Regions from separate parts of the Thioalkalivibrio sp. K90mix genome, predicted to be linked through region 2. Evidence: predicted binding sites of a transcription regulator. Region 2 holds the regulator's gene; the other holds the start of a gene.
The links. The regulator sigma-54, encoded in region 2, starts transcription at its own class of promoters, with help from an activator protein. The targets are predictions, from matches to a motif close to TGGCANGNTNCNTGCTT.

Region 1 (7,625 bases), 190 kb from region 2:
CGTGTATCTGACCGATGCGGTTCGCTGCGCTCAGCGCATCCTACGGGGCTTCAATAACCCGTCATTGCGAGGCCCCGCAGGGGCCGTGGCAAAAAAGCGCGAAGCGCGTTGAACGGCCGCCGGCCGGCCCGAAGGGCGAGCGCAGCGAGTAATCTCCCAACGAACCCCCCGACGCCTTCCCCGGCCGGCGTCAGGGCCGCCCACGGAGATCGCCACGGCGCTGCGCGCCTCGCGATGACGGGCACCACAAACGCCGCAGGGTGCATTGAGCTCGTGACTAGGCGTGGCGGCCGGCCTTGAGGCGGTCGAGGCGCAGGCGCTCGCGGGTATCGAACAGGCGGCGGGAGGCGAACCAGACGGCACCCAGGGTGCCGAAGCCGGTGCCGGCGGTGATCAGGAACATGATCAGGATCTGGTATTTCACGGCCTCCACCGGCGGGGCGCCGGCCAGGATCTGGCCGGTCATCATGCCCGGCAGGCTGACGATGCCGGCGGCGGCCATGGCGTTGATGGTCGGCATCAGGCCGGAGCGCGCGGCCTCGCGGCGCATGGTCGTCACCGCCTCGCTCCAGGAGGCCCCCATCGCGAGCCGGCCCTCGATTGTTCGGCGCTCGCGCCAGACGGTCTGGGTCAGGCGGTCCAGTCCCAGTGCGATGCCGGTCATGGTGTTGCCGAGCAGCATGCCCAGCAGCGGGATCGCGTACTGCGGCTCCCACCAGGGGGTTGGGCCGACCATGGTGGTCAGTGCCAGCACCGTGACCGCGAATGCCGAGATGAACATGGTGACGGTGCCGATCCCGTAGCCCCACAGCCCGGCGAAGCGGCGCTGCTGGCGCGCCATCACCTCGTAGCCGGCCACCGCCAGCATGACCACGGCCATCAGCGCCACCCAGCCAAGCTGGGCGTGGTCGAACAGCGTCTGCAGGATCAGCCCGACCAGCAGCAGCTGGATCACGGTACGCGCCCCGGCGATCAGCAGGCTGCGCCCCAGACCCATACGCGCCCAGACGGTCACCCCGGCCAGCGCGACGACCAGCAGCGCCGCCAGGCTCAGGTCGAATGGGGAAAGCGAGATCAGCTCCATGCGGGGGCCTCCAGCTTGCCGTTGCTGATGGTCAGGATGCGTCCACCGAGACGCTGGCGTTGCAGCGTGTCATGGCTGACCCAAAGGGCCGCCGCCTCTTCCTCCGCCAGGTATGTGCGTACCGCGCGCTCGATGCGCCTGGTGTTCTCCAGGTCGAGGTTGGCCGTGGGCTCGTCCAGCAGGAGGACGCGTGGATGATTCAGCAGCGCCCGCAGAAGACCCAGGCGCTGCTTCTCGCCGCTGGATAGGCGCTCGACCTCCCAGTGCAGGGACTCTTCCGGAAGGGCGACCTGCTCCAGCAGGTGCAGCACCGTCTCGCGGGAGAAATCGGCGGGCAGATGATCATCCACGCGCTCGTCCCACCAGGCGGTCTCGGCCGGTACATAGGCAACCTGCCGGCGCCACTGCACCGGTGGCATCGAGTCGCGGGGCGCACCAGCCAGACGGACCTCGCCGGTGTTCGGGTCCAGGTCCGCCAGCGCGCGCAGCAGCAGGGACTTGCCGGAGCCGGAGGCACCGGTGACTTGCACCAGCTCGCCCGGCTGGAGTTGCAGTTCCAGCGGGCCCAGGTGGGCCGTTTTCAGTTCATGTGCTTCGAACAGGCGATCCATGCTGGCGGTTCCGGTCAGGCGAAAGCGGAATCGTAACCGAACCCGCGGGGCTTCGCGGGGGCAAAAAAAGAGGGCGCCGGGGAGGCGCCCTGAAAGCCAACATCCTTGAGTCCTGGGAGACTGTTGCTGTCGGCGTCGGAGGAGACACTTTGGGGGTTCGACCCGGCCCTCCGGGCCGAACCCCTACTCGCGTTTCGAGCGTTTACTGCTTCCCGGTGAATTCCGGGTAGGCCTCGAGGCCACACTCGGTGATGTCGGCACCGATGTCCTCGTCCTCTTCGCTCAGGCGAATACCCATCACGGCCTTCAGGATGGCCCAGACAATCAGGGAGGCCGTGAAGACGAAGGCGAAGATGGCGAGCAGGCCCGCGATCTGGCCAAAGAACGTCGCGTCCGGGTTGGACAGCAGCACCGCCATCACACCCCAGATACCGGCAGTACCGTGCGCGGAGATCGCGCCAACCGGGTCGTCGATCTTCAGCTTGTCCAGCGCGACGATCGAGAACACCACGATCACGCCACCGATGGCACCGATGATCATCGCCAGGAACGGGCTGGGCATCAGCGGCTCCGCCGTGATGGACACGAGGCCCGCGACCGCGCCGTTCAGTGCCATGGTCAGATCGGCCTTGCCGAACACCAGACGGGTGGTAATCAAGGCGGCGACCACACCCCCGGCCGCGGCCAGGTTGGTGTTGGCGAACACAGCGGCCACGGCGTTGGCGGACTCGATGTCCGAGACCTTCAGTTCGGAGCCACCATTGAAGCCAAACCAGCCCAGCCACAGGATCAGTACACCCAGGGTGGCCAGCGGCATGTTGGAGCCCGGGATCGCGTTGATCTGGCCGTCCTTGCCGTACTTGCCCTTGCGCGCCCCGAGGACCAGCACACCGGCCAGCGCCGCGGCGGCACCCGTGAAGTGGACGATGCCGGAACCGGCGTAGTCGAGGTAGCCGATCTGGTCGAGGAAGCCTTCGCCCCAGCTCCAGAAGCCCTGGATCGGGTAGATGAAGCCGGTCAGCACGACCGCAAAGGCGAGGAAGGCCCACAGCTTCATCCGCTCGGCCACGGCACCCGAGACGATGGACATCGCGGTGGCCACGAATACGACCTGGAAGAAGAAGTCGGCACGATCGGAGTAGTAGATGTCGCCATCGCTACCCAGCACGTCACCCACGGCATTGTCACCCGTGATCAGGAAGCCCAGGCTCGGGATCACGGAGCTCAGGCCATCGCCGTACATGATGTTGTAGCCGATCAGCATGTACATGATGCTGGCGATCGAATACAGGGCGATGTTCTTGGTAGCGATTTCGGCGACACTCTTGGTGCGCACCATCCCGGCCTCGAGCATGGTAAAGCCCGCGGCCATCCACATCACCAGTGCGCCGGCCACCAGAAAGTAAAAGGTGTCCATCGCATAGGCGAGTTCGACAACTTGTTGTTCAATTTCCATGATTGAAATTCCTCATTCGATGGAAGAGCGAAAACCCTTAAAGGGCTTCCGGGCCGGTCTCGCCCGTGCGAATCCGCACGACCTGCTCCACCGGGGTGATAAAGATCTTGCCGTCGCCGATCTTGCCCGTACTGGCAGACTTGGAAATGGCCTCGACTACCTGATCGACCAGGTTTTCGTCGACAGCCACTTCCAGTTTCACCTTGGGCAGAAAATCGACCACGTACTCGGCACCGCGATAGAGCTCGGTGTGGCCGCGCTGACGACCAAAACCTTTTACTTCGGTCATGGTCATTCCTTGCACGCCGATCTCCGAGATCGCCTCGCGAACATCATCAAGCTTGAACGGCTTGATCACGGCGGTAATCATCTTCATGTCGGACTCCTTGAGCGGGGCCGCCGCAGGGCGGACCCGCAGTTACTTGAGTGGAAAAGCCGGGTTTAGAACGTCTTGGTCCAGCCCACCCAGGCACCAACGTCCTCGTCGGACTCGTCGACGTATTCGAGGTTGAAGCTGAACTCGCCCCAGTCGCCGGCATCGCGGGTGAGGCTCGCGGTGTAGTGGGTGTAGTTGTCGTTCTCGTCGGTGTCGTCGAAGGTCTGGCGACCGACCAGGAAGCCGACGCTGTAGACATCCATGAACGGGATGTCGAGGCCGCCGTAGTAATACGTATCCTTGCGCTCCAGGGCGGAGTCGGAGCTATCGGTAACGACGTGCGCAATGCCGGTGTACAGGCCGACGGGGCCGGTATCGAAACTCAGCTCGCCGTAGATCTCGCCGAAGTCGGCGCTCAGCGAGCCGCTGTCATCACGGGCATCGGGGTAGGCGTAATAGACATAGCCGACGTCATAACCGAAACCGTTAGCAAATTCGTCGGCGAAGCCAAGGTACAAATCGAGCTCATAGCTCGTTTGATCTTCGACACCTTCATCGTCAGTCCCGAAATCCACATTGGAGGCCCAAGTGCCAACGTAGAATCCGGATTCGTGTTCATAATCAATGCCGCCCTGGATGGCGGCACCGCCATCCGTTTCCGAACCACCGCGGAAGTAGTAGTTGGAGACCGCCCCAATGTTCACGGAAAGCTCCGCGGTGGCAGTCGAGGTAAAGGCCACACCACCGGTGGAGCCGACAGTGACAATGGCGGCGGCCAGCGCGGAACGAGTGAACTTCTTCATATTGTGTTCTCCCAGTTGTGCAATCGAGTGTCGCGTAGTCGACACCCGGTCCTTGCACAGGCCGTGCCATATCGGGAAAACGGAGCCAGATCGGCTTTTCACAACACCTGTTGCGGTGGAACGACGCAGGCGCGCACAAAAGCGGTGCGCACTAAAAGTGCACACGCACCATATTGGGTCAAAGAATGAGGAATCTGTGACCGGCCGCACGGCCGGCGTCGAGACGACCTACGGCAGGAACCGACGCGGAGGGATCAGGCGGAGGCCGGGAGGGTGCCGCGTTCGACCACGATGCCGACCTCGGCCACACCGGCGACCGCACCGGGCTTGCCCAGTTCGATACGCACCCACGGGGTGCGAAACTCGGCCATCAGGGCCTCCGCGATCTCTTCGGCCAGCGATTCCAGCAGCGCGTGGGGCTCGCGCGTGACGATCGCGCGCACGGCGTTGGCCACCGCCTCGTAATCGACCGTATCGGTGATCTCGCCCGAGTGCGCGGCGATGCGCGTGTCGGTGGCCAGCTGGATATCAAAGCGCAGGGGGCGCTGGATGCGCTGTTCCCAGTCATAGACGCCGACGACGGCATCAATGCGCAGATCCTTGAGGTAGATTCGATCCATCCCGTACCTTCGCGGTCCGGCCGTGGTGGCCGGCGCCTATCGTACTGGCTTGCCCACAGCAGGTACACCGAACCGTTATCATGACGCGGCAGCTTCCCAAGGACATTCCTGATGCCCGAGCGCTTTCACGATCTGCCCTGGCCAGACAATCCGGAAGGGTCACCCCGAAAGGTGGGCGTGGAGATCGAGATGGCCGGCGTCTCGCTCGAGCGCATGGCCGAGGCGATCCGCGCCGAATTCGGCGGGCAGGTCCGCTGTGAAAGCCCGTTCGTCGCCCGGGTCTGCGATACAGACCAGGGTGATTTCCGGGTCGAGCTGGATGCCCGGGTACTCAAGGACCGGGCCTATCGCAGCCACCTGCGGCGGCTGGGGATCGAACTCGACGACTCCGACGAGGCCGCGCTGGACCGCTGGCTGGCCGATGCCGCCGGGCGGCTGGTACCGCACGAGATCGTCGCACCGCCGATACCGGCCTCGGCGCTCCCGCGCCTGGACCGCGTCCGTGCCGCACTGCAGGAAGCCGGCGCGCTCGGGACCGAGCGCTCGCTGCTCTACGCGTTCGGGCTGCAGCTCAATATCGAGGTTCACAGCACCGATGCCGCCTGGATACTGGATGTCCTGCGGGCCTTCCTGCTGCTGTACGAGATGCTGACGAACGCGGGCGAGATCGACCTGGCCAGACGCCTGTCTCCCTACATCCGCGCGTTCCCCGGCACCTTCGTCCGTGAGACCCTGAACCCGGACTTCCAGCCGGACCAGGGGCAACTGATCGACCATTACCTCGCGCACAACACCACGCGCAATCGGCCGCTGGACATGCTGCCGCTGTATGCCGAACTGGACCAGGAACGCATCGACGCGGCCCCGGTGGAACATGAGCTGGTCAAGGCCCGCCCCGCGTTCCACTATCGCCTGCCCAACTGCGAGATCGACGATCCCGAATGGAGCCTGGCCCACCCCTTTAACGGCTGGGTCGAAGTGGAACGGCTCGCCGCAGACCGCGAACGCCTGGAGCGGATGGGCCGCGAGTACCTGGAACGCCCCAGCCAGGCACTGGGCCGCTGGGCTGACGACTGGGCCAGGAAGCTGCGTGGCTGGTTCTGAACAGGATGCCGCGGCCCCGAGCGACCACCCGCGGCCACGGCGTCCGGTGGTTGCGATCACCGGGCCCGACCAGGGCGGGGGCCCGGCCTGGCTGTTCACTGCGCTGGCCGTCTGGCGCGCCGGCGGACGCCCCCTGCGCGTACGCCCCGGCAAGCCCCGTCCCCAGCGGTCGTTCGACGCCCTGGTGGTCGGCGGCGGTGCAGATGTCGATCCCGAACTGTACGGGGAGTCGCTGCCTCAGGGCCCGAACCCCGAGGCCATTCGCGGCGCGGAACGCCGCCTGTCGCAACGACTGATCGGGTACCTGTTCTATCCCGCGCTGTGGCTGCTGCGGCGGATGTTCCAGTCGCACGGCGGCGTACTGGACGTGGAGCGTGACCGGCTGGAAAAGGCGCTGATCCATCGCGCGCTGGACGAGCACCGGCCAGTACTGGGCATCTGCCGCGGGATGCAGCTGATCAATGTGGTGCGCGGCGGGACGCTACAGCAGGATCTGGCGGAGTTCTATGTCGAGACCCCGCAGGCGCGCAGCCTGCTGCCGGTCAAGCCGGTCATGCTCGACGGCCGCAGCCATCTGGCCGAGATACTGGGCGCAGGCGCGATCCATGTGAACGCGCTGCACAATCAGGCGGTGGACCAACTGGGCCAGGGGATGCGCATCGTCGGGCGCGAGGAGACAGGTGTCGTCCAGGCGATCGAGGCCGAACACGGCTGGTGTATCGGCGTGCAGTGGCACCCCGAATACCTGCCGCAGAAGACCCGCCACCAGCGCCTGTTCCGTGCGCTGGTGGCGGCCACGCGGTCCGTCTGATCAGGCTTCCAGGGCCCGGGCCGGGCCAAAGAACTCGAAGAAACAACGCTCGTCCGGCACACCCAGTTCACGCAGCTGCTGACGCACCTGCCGCATGAAGGGCGTCGGCCCCAAGAAATACACATCGACCTCCGTGCGATGCGGGAGCCATTCGGCGAGCTTGTCCCGGGTCAGGAAGCCGGTCGCATCGGCGGCATCCTCGTTGGCAGGCTCGCTGTAGCAGAAGTACGGGCGCAGGTGATCGTGCTCGCGCGCCCGCGCCTCGACCTGCTCGCGAAAGGCATGGACCCCGCTGTGGCGGGCGCAATGGATGAAGTGCACCCGGCGACCGGCCTGCAGTGCCGGGTCCAGCATGGCCATGGTCGGGGTAATCCCCACACCCGCCGAGATCAGGGCCAGCGGACGATCGCTTTCGCGCAGGACGAAATCACCGGCCGGCGGCGTGAGTTGCAGCACATCGCCCTCCCGGATGCGGTCGTGCAGAAAGCGCGATACCCGGCCTTTCGGCTCCCGCTTCACGCTGATGCGTAACCCGTCCGCACCCGGCGGGATGGAGAGCGAGTAGTTTCGGCGCAGCTCTTCGCCATCGATGTCCACCTTCAGCCCGATGTACTGACCGGGCTGGAACGGTGGGACCGGCCCGCCGTCCTGGGGCTCCAGATAGAACGAGGTGATCTCCTCGCTCTCCGGCACCTTGCGGCGCACGACAAAGGAACGCAGCCCGCGCCAGCCGCCCGCCTGCGCCTCGGCCTGCTGATAG
Region 2 (7,625 bases):
GCTGGACGCCCTGCGCGAGCCGCAACTGAACCGCTACCCGGATGCCGGGGCACGCGAGCTGGAGAAAAAGGTGCGCGCGGCCCACGGCGTGCCCGAAGCGGCCGGACTGCTGTTCGGCAACGGCTCCGACGAGCTGATCCAGATCCTGATTATGGCGGTCGCCGCCTCCGGCCGTCCGGTCCTCGCGCCCGAGCCGACCTTCGTGATGTACGGCGTGCTGGCCCGGGCAATGGGCGTGCCGTTCATCGGCGTCCCGCTGAACCGCGATTTCACCCTGGACCTCGACGCGATGCATGCCGCCCTGTCCGAGCACAACCCGGCGGTCGTCTTCCTGGCCTACCCGAACAACCCGACCGGGACCCTGGACGACGCGGCCGCGGTGCAGGCGATCGTCGAGGCCAACCCCGGCGTCACCGTGGTCGACGAGGCCTATGCCCCGTTCGCCGCCCACAGCTTTCTGCCGGAGGTCGGCCAGCACGACGGACTGATGGTGATGCGCACGGTATCGAAGCTGGGGCTGGCCGGCGCGCGGCTGGGCTATCTTGCCGCCTCCGCGGGCTGGATCGATGCGCTGGACCGGCTGCGCCTGCCGTACAACATCAACACACTGACCCAGCGCTCGGTCGCCTTCGCCCTGGACCACCGCGAGGCACTGGATGATCAGGCACGCGGCATCATCGAGGAACGCGGGCGTTTGTCCGACGCACTCGCGGCAAACGACGGCGTCGAACACGTGTTCCCGAGCCAGGCGAATTTCATCCTCTTTCGAGTGCGCGAGGGACAGGGGCATGCGAGCTTCGCGGCCCTGCGCGACGCCGGGATCCTGATCAAGGATGTCGGGCGGGCCCATCCCCTGCTCGCCGACTGCCTGCGCGTCACCGTCGGCCGCCCCGACGAAAACGACGCATTCCTTGCGGCCCTGCGCAACGCCCTATCCGGCTGAAGCCTGATTCCCGAGGCTGGGCCTCGAACAGGCGTGGAGGATGGAGGGGGCTAGGCGTCCTCGCCGAAGCGGTTGGCGACGAGTTCGGTGAGGGCGTCGAGGGCCTCTTCGGCATCCTCGCCGTCGGTGGTAATGGTGACCTCGGAGCCCTGCGCCGCCGCCAGCATCATCACCCCCATGATGCTCTTGCCGTTCACTTCCTGGGCGTTCCGGGAGACGGTCACATCGGACGCGTACTGACTGGCCAGACTCACAAACTTGGCCGCCGCACGCGCATGCATCCCCAGACGATTAACGATGGGGACTTCGCGCTGCGGCATCCGAACACTCCTGGTCACAAAGAAGGATGCCATCGTGCCCGCCGGACAGGGCCTTGTTGACCAGTTCCGTCAGTGGCAGATGGCGGTAGTTCAGCACACGGATCAGCATCGGCAGGTTGATCCCGGCGATGACGCGAGCGTTCGCCCCCCGCGCCACGCGGCTGGCCACATTAGAGGGGGTAGAACCGAACATGTCGGTCAGAATGAGCACACCGGAGCCGGAATCCAGCTCTCCGAGGCGCGCCCGCGCCCGCGCCAGCACCTCGTCGGGGTCGTCATTCTGCGACATCGCCATGGACTCGCAATCCTCGGGCAGGTCGCCCAGCATGCTGCGGGCCGTTTGCAGCAGGGTGTCGCCGAGGTTTTGATGCGTGATCAAGATCAGACCAACGCCCATGGACTCACTCCGATTCGAGGGGCAGGGATAGCTCGCGGTGACGGGTGCTAACAGTAACATGTTCGCGCCCGCGCCAGGCAGCCGCCAGCCGCTCCACGAGATAAACCGAACGGTGGCGACCGCCGGTACATCCGATCGATACGGTCACATAGCTGCGGTGATCCTGACGAATACGCGGAACCCATTGCTCGAGGAATCCCTGGATCCCGTCGTACATCTCTTCGACCTCGGCGTGGCCCGCGAGAAACTCGCAAACCGCGGCGTCGCGTCCGGTCAAGGGCGCGAGATCGCGCTCGTAGTGCGGGTTGGGCAGGCAGCGCACGTCGAACACGAAGTCGGAGTCCAGCGGTGCCCCGTGCTTGAACCCGAATGACTGAAACAGCAGCGACAGGCGCTCCTCGCCCAGCAGCCCGACACGGTCGCGCAGGGTGCGCGCGAGGTCGTGCATGGACAACCGGGAGGTATCAACGGTCAGATCGGCCTCGGCCGCGACATGCCCGAGCCAGTCGCGCTCGCGCTCGATCGCATCGACCAGCGGGACGCCGTCGCGCGCCAACGGGTGTCGCCGGCGTGTCAGGTGGTAACGGCGCAGCAGAACCTCGCTGGAGGCCTGCAGGAACATCACCTCGACCTGCAGCCCCTTGCCCCTGAGTTCGCGCAGCAGGTCGGCAAAGCCCTCCAGCGCCGCCAGCCCGCTGCGGACATCCACCCCGACTGCCAGATGCCGGTCTTCGTCCGCGTCGTAGTCACCACTGCGGACCTGTTCGATCAGTCCGGGCAGTAGCGGCAGGGGAAGATTGTCGACGCAGAAATAGCCGGCGTCCTCCAGGGTGTGCAGGGCGACCGTCTTGCCGGAACCCGACAGACCACTGACCAGCAACAGTCGCATTCAGCCCTCCGGGTCCGGGTTGGGGACCGTGGTGGCGGGGATCGCACGATGGTAGGGCGGCTCCTCGGGCTCACCGCTCATCTGCCGGCGCTGGCGCGCGCGCAGGTCGTCCCCGGCAACGTAGCCCTGCATGTGCAGCATGTGGTTGCGTACCGCCGCCTCGATCATCACGGCGATGTTGCGCCCCGGCGCGACCGGCAGGCTGATCAGCGGGATGCGCAGTCCGAGGATGTCGATCTCCCCGCGGCGGCCGTTCAGGCGGTCGTCCGGCACCGGCGAGGGCTCGTTGTGATCACGCAAGTCGATGATCAGCCGCAGGTATTTGCCGCCCTTGATCGCGGAGTCCCCGTACATCGCGCGGACGTTCAGCACCCCCAGGCCGCGGACCTCGAGCAGGTCCTGCAGCAGGGCCGGGCAGTGCCCACGCACGATATCCGGGGCGATACGGGCGAACTCCGGCGCATCGTCGGCAATCAGCCGGTGCCCGCGCGAGATCAGCTCGAGCGCCACCTCGCTCTTGCCCACGCTGGAGGCCCCGCTGATCAGCACGCCAATGCCGAGGATCTCCATGAACACGCCATGGCGCACCTCGAAATGGGCCAGCCGCTGCTGCAGGAAATAGCGCAGCAGGGAGATAATCTCGTGGCTGCTGGTCGAGGAGCACAAGATCAGCGGCAGCTGCTCATCGGGGACGTCCGGCATCTCCGAGAACGGGCAGGTGTCCTCGGCGAAGATCACCGCGGTCGTCCCGGTGCGGGCCATCTCCAGGATCAGTTGCTCGCGCTGATCATCGCTCAGCCGCGCGATATAGCGCGCCTCGAAATCGCCGATCACCTGGATACGGTTAGGCCGGATCAGGTTGAGGTGCCCGGCGAGGGGCAGGTCGTCGCCGTCACCGCCGACCAGGTTGCGATCCGGTGCGACCTGCTCGCCGTGTACGTAGCGCAGATCCAGGCGATTGCCCATCGCCTGGATCAGGACCTCTACGGTGATGTCGCGCGCGATGCCGCCCTCTCCCAGTGCCTCGTTCATGCACGAATCTCCGGCAGTGCTGGCACGGGGCGTCGTAAGAGAGAAAGTACTGCCGGGAGAGCCATGTTCAGGCGTCGCCGAAGGCCCGGGTCAGTTCGCGTTCCAGGGCGTCCGCGTCGCCGGCACGGCGCAGCGAGGCGATATTGTCGGGCTGCGAGAGACCGCGAGCCAGCTGCGCCAGCAGGTCCAGGTGCGCGCTGGTCGCCGCCTCGGGCACCAGCAGTGCGATCAGGATGTCCACGGGTTCGTGGTCCATGGCGTCGAAGTCGACCCCCTGGTCCAGCCGCAGGACCGCGACCCGGGGGGCATCGAGCTCGGCCAGACGCCCATGCGGGATGGCCACGCCATGCCCCAGACCGGTGGAGCCAAGCTTCTCGCGGGCAGACAGGGCCTCGAAGATGGCCCCGCTGGCCGGGCCGGCGGACTCCTCGCCGCCGACGGCCAGCAACTCGGCCAGGGTCTCGAGCGCCCGTTTCTGGCTGGAACACTCGGGCTCCAGCCGGATACGGGCGCGGGTGATCAGCTCGGCAATGGTCATTGCGTTAAAGGGCCTGTTCGCGGTTGCGCTGGGCACCCTCGGCGCGGTGATGGTCCTTGACCTTTTCCTTGTGCTTGATCAGCTGACGATCCACCTTGTCGATCAGGCCATCAATCGCCGCATACATATCCTCGTGACTGGCTTCGGCGTGGATGTGATTGCCGCTGACCTGGAGATTGGCCTCCGCCTTGTTGTTCAGGTTCTGGTTTTTCTCGTGGGTCAGCACCACATGCACGTCGATCACTTTGTCGAAGTGGCGTTCCAGCTTCGCGAACTTTTCGTTCACGTAGTCGCGCAGGGCGTCGGTGATATCGACGTGATGGCCGGTCAGGTTGATCTGCATGGTCAGGCTCCTTTTTGCTTGGTTCCACTGGGCATACTCGCCATCTGCCGGCGTTCGCTGGAAGACGGTATGTGCATAGCCTCGCGGTACTTGGCCACGGTGCGTCGGGCCACATTAATGCCCCGATCCGACAGGATCTGGGCCAGTTTTGCATCACTCAGTGGCTTGTTCGGGGTCTCGCCACCAATCAATTCCCGAATCATGGCACGGATCGCGGTCGCCGAGCATTCGCCGCCATCGGCTGTGCCAACATGACTGGAAAAGAAGTACTTGAACTCGAATACCCCACGCGGGGTGTGCATGTATTTCTGTGTAGTCACCCTCGAGATGGTCGATTCGTGCATCTCCAGGGTCTCGGCGATATCGCGCAGGATCAGCGGTTGCATGGCAACCTCACCATGCTCGAGAAACCCCTGCTGGCGCACGACGATGGCCTGGGCGACCCGCAGCAGGGTGTCGTTCCGGCTGTGCAGGCTCTTCAGGAACCAGCGCGCCTCCTGCAACTGATCGCGCATAAACGCGCTATCACGCGCATCGGAGACCTGCCGCACCATGCCCGCATAGAGATCGTTGATGCGAATGCGCGGCGCAATCTCCGGGTTCAAGTCCACGCGCCAGCCATCGCGGTCATGGCGGACATAGACATCCGGCACCACATATTCCGAAGTGGACTCGCTGATCTGGGCACCGGGCCGCGGATTCAGGGTGCGGATCAGGTCCAGCGCCCGCGCCAGCTCGTCCGGGTCGCGCACGCCGGACTGGCGCTGCAGGGCTCGGTAGTCCCGCTTGGCCAGGCTCTCCATGCCGTTTTCCAGGATGGCTCGAGCCGCGTCACGCGCCGGGGCATCCGGCGCCAAATGGCGCAGCTGGATCTCCAGGCACTCGCGCAGGTCCCGCGCACCGACGCCCAGCGGGTCGCACTGCTGAATCCAGTGCAGCACCGCCTCGACCTCGTCGACCCCCACGGGCTCGTCTTCGCCCTGGCTGATCATCTCCGCCAGCGCCTCGAGTTCACTGTCCAGATAGCCGTCCGGGCTGATCGCGTCGATCAGCGCCGCCCCGATCCGTTGGTCTCGTGGGGTCAGGTGGCTCAGATGCAGCTGCCAGAGCAGGTGGTCCTGCAGGCCCTCGTCCTCGCCGTCGGAGGTATTCTCCAGCGGGTCGCGGTCGTCCAGGCCGCGTGGGCTCGGGGCGGGCTCGTAGATGTCGTCCCAGCGACTGTCGGTGCTCAACTCCTCGGGGATCACGTCATCGCCAGCCGTGTCGGCCTGCATGCGATCCCCGTCGACCCGTTCGCCCCCTTCCTCCGGGCGCTCGGGCGGGGCCTCCTCGCCCTCGTCCTCCACCTGCTCGAGCATGGGGTTGCTTTCCAGCGCCTGCTGGATCTCCGCCTGCAACTCCAGCGTGGAAAGCTGCAGCAGACGGATCGCCTGTTGCAGCTGCGGGGTCATCGTCAGCGTCTGCCCCAGCTGCAGATTAAGCCCGGGCTTCAGCATCGCGGTTTGAGGTCCATGGTGACCATCAAGATCATCTTAAGGAAACACTGATCAATGTTCACAGTCGAAAGTTTTCTCCGAGATACACGCGGCGCACCTGGGGGTCGTCCAGCAGCTCCTGCGGGGTCCCGGCGCTCAGGATGCGGCCCTCACTAAGAATATAGGCCCTGTCGCAGATTCCGAGGGTCTCGCGCACGTTGTGGTCGGAAATCAGCACACCGATCCCGCGCTGGGCCAGATGCCCAATCACGGCCTGGATATCACCCACGGAAATCGGATCCACGCCGGCAAACGGTTCGTCCAGGCAGATAAAGCGCGGGTCACCGGCCAGTGCCCGCGCGATCTCGGCGCGACGACGCTCGCCCCCGGACAGGGCAATCCCAGGGCTGTGGCGCACGGTCTCCAGCTGGAACTCCTCGATCAGGGCATCGCCGATGCGGCGTCGCTCGTGGCGGTCGAGCTCCGAGCGCAGCTCCAGCACCGCCTGCAGGTTGTCCCAAACACTCAGCCGACGGAAGATCGAGGCCTCCTGCGGCAGGTAGCCCAGCCCGGCTCGGGCCCGCGAATGAATCGGGGCCCGGGTGATGTCCCGGTCACCCAGCGTGATGCGGCCACGATTGGGCCGGATCAGGCCGACCAGGCTGTAGAAACAGGTGGTCTTGCCTGCGCCGTTCGGTCCCAGCAGGCCCACGACCTCCCCTGGTGCCAGATCGACGTCGACACGATCCAGCACCGTACGCTTGCCATAGCGCTTGGTCAGCTCGCGGCCGGTCAGATAGCCGGCCATCGGCGCAGATTCGCCACCGGCCGCGGCGGGCGCGCTGGTGTCGAGCTCGTTCATTCGTCGTCTTCGCGGGGCTGGATCCTGATACGTACACGCTCGTCATCGGCCTCGCCACGCTCGGCCTCGATCACATCCGTCTCCAGGTCGTAGACGATGCGCTTGCCGCGCGCTTCCTCGGCTGCCGTGATCACATGCGCCTGGTCGGTCAGGATCACCCGGTCCTCGTTCAGCAGGTAGTCGATGCGCAGCGCGGTGGCGATGCGCATCTCGCCCGTCTCCGGGTCCGGGGACTCCAGCCGCGCGGGCTCGCCGTGGGCCTCCATCTCGTAAGGGCGTCGATCGCGGCTGCGCACATAGACCTTGTCGGCCTCCAGTGTCATGTCCCCGCGAATCACCACCACATCACCGGTATAAGTGCTTACGCCCCGCCGGTCGTCCATCTCCGCACGATCGGCGGTAATCTCCACCGGCAGGGGCTGCTGCTGGGCAATGACCGGCGCGGCCAGCAGCAACAAGGCACTGCCCAGCAGCACGGACCATCCGGCCCGGGCGAGCGACGACCCACCACGTTCAGTCATTTGCGGCTTCCTCCTCGCCCGACTCGCTGTAGAGCGTGTACACGTCATGGAACAGCTCTATGGTATCCCCTCGCGAGTCGACGCGCAGACCCGTTCCCCGCTGGAAAAGGCCAGGCTGCTCCAGCGTCGACGGGGCATCGGAGGTGGCGATCATGGTGTCGGTCGCCACCGTCACATCGGCGGATTCAATCACCGTGCGCACGCGCTCGCCACGCTCGGGCTGCACCCCCCGCGTGGGGCCGATCAGGTCCAGGATCTCGTCCATCGGTCGGTGCAGCGCCTCGGGCGCAGTCCAGTGCCATTCG

Region 1: the regulator sigma-54 is predicted to act here: its motif matches at 4,383-4,399, upstream of TK90_RS00930 (TorF family putative porin).

What each region holds. Positions count from the first base shown of each region.
Region 1 covers NC_013889.1:200,599-208,223, reverse strand. The annotation lists gene fetB (iron export ABC transporter permease subunit FetB) at 278-1,084, opposite strand; gene TK90_RS00945 (ATP-binding cassette domain-containing protein) at 1,075-1,695, opposite strand; gene TK90_RS00940 (ammonium transporter) at 1,898-3,151, opposite strand; gene TK90_RS00935 (P-II family nitrogen regulator) at 3,189-3,527, opposite strand; gene TK90_RS00930 (TorF family putative porin) at 3,593-4,330, opposite strand; gene folB (dihydroneopterin aldolase) at 4,585-4,950, opposite strand; gene TK90_RS00920 (amidoligase family protein) at 5,062-6,054, shown strand; gene TK90_RS00915 (gamma-glutamyl-gamma-aminobutyrate hydrolase family protein) at 6,041-6,865, shown strand; gene hmpA (NO-inducible flavohemoprotein) at 6,866-7,625, opposite strand, start outside.
Region 2 covers NC_013889.1:389,288-396,912, reverse strand. The annotation lists gene hisC (histidinol-phosphate transaminase) at 1-943, shown strand, start outside; gene TK90_RS01835 (HPr family phosphocarrier protein) at 994-1,263, opposite strand; gene TK90_RS01830 (PTS sugar transporter subunit IIA) at 1,235-1,660, opposite strand; gene rapZ (RNase adapter RapZ) at 1,665-2,549, opposite strand; gene hprK (HPr(Ser) kinase/phosphatase) at 2,550-3,581, opposite strand; gene TK90_RS01815 (PTS sugar transporter subunit IIA) at 3,649-4,119, opposite strand; gene hpf (ribosome hibernation-promoting factor, HPF/YfiA family) at 4,124-4,462, opposite strand; gene TK90_RS01805 (RNA polymerase factor sigma-54) at 4,465-5,958, opposite strand; gene lptB (LPS export ABC transporter ATP-binding protein) at 6,017-6,745, opposite strand; gene lptA (lipopolysaccharide transport periplasmic protein LptA) at 6,796-7,275, opposite strand; gene lptC (LPS export ABC transporter periplasmic protein LptC) at 7,313-7,625, opposite strand, start outside.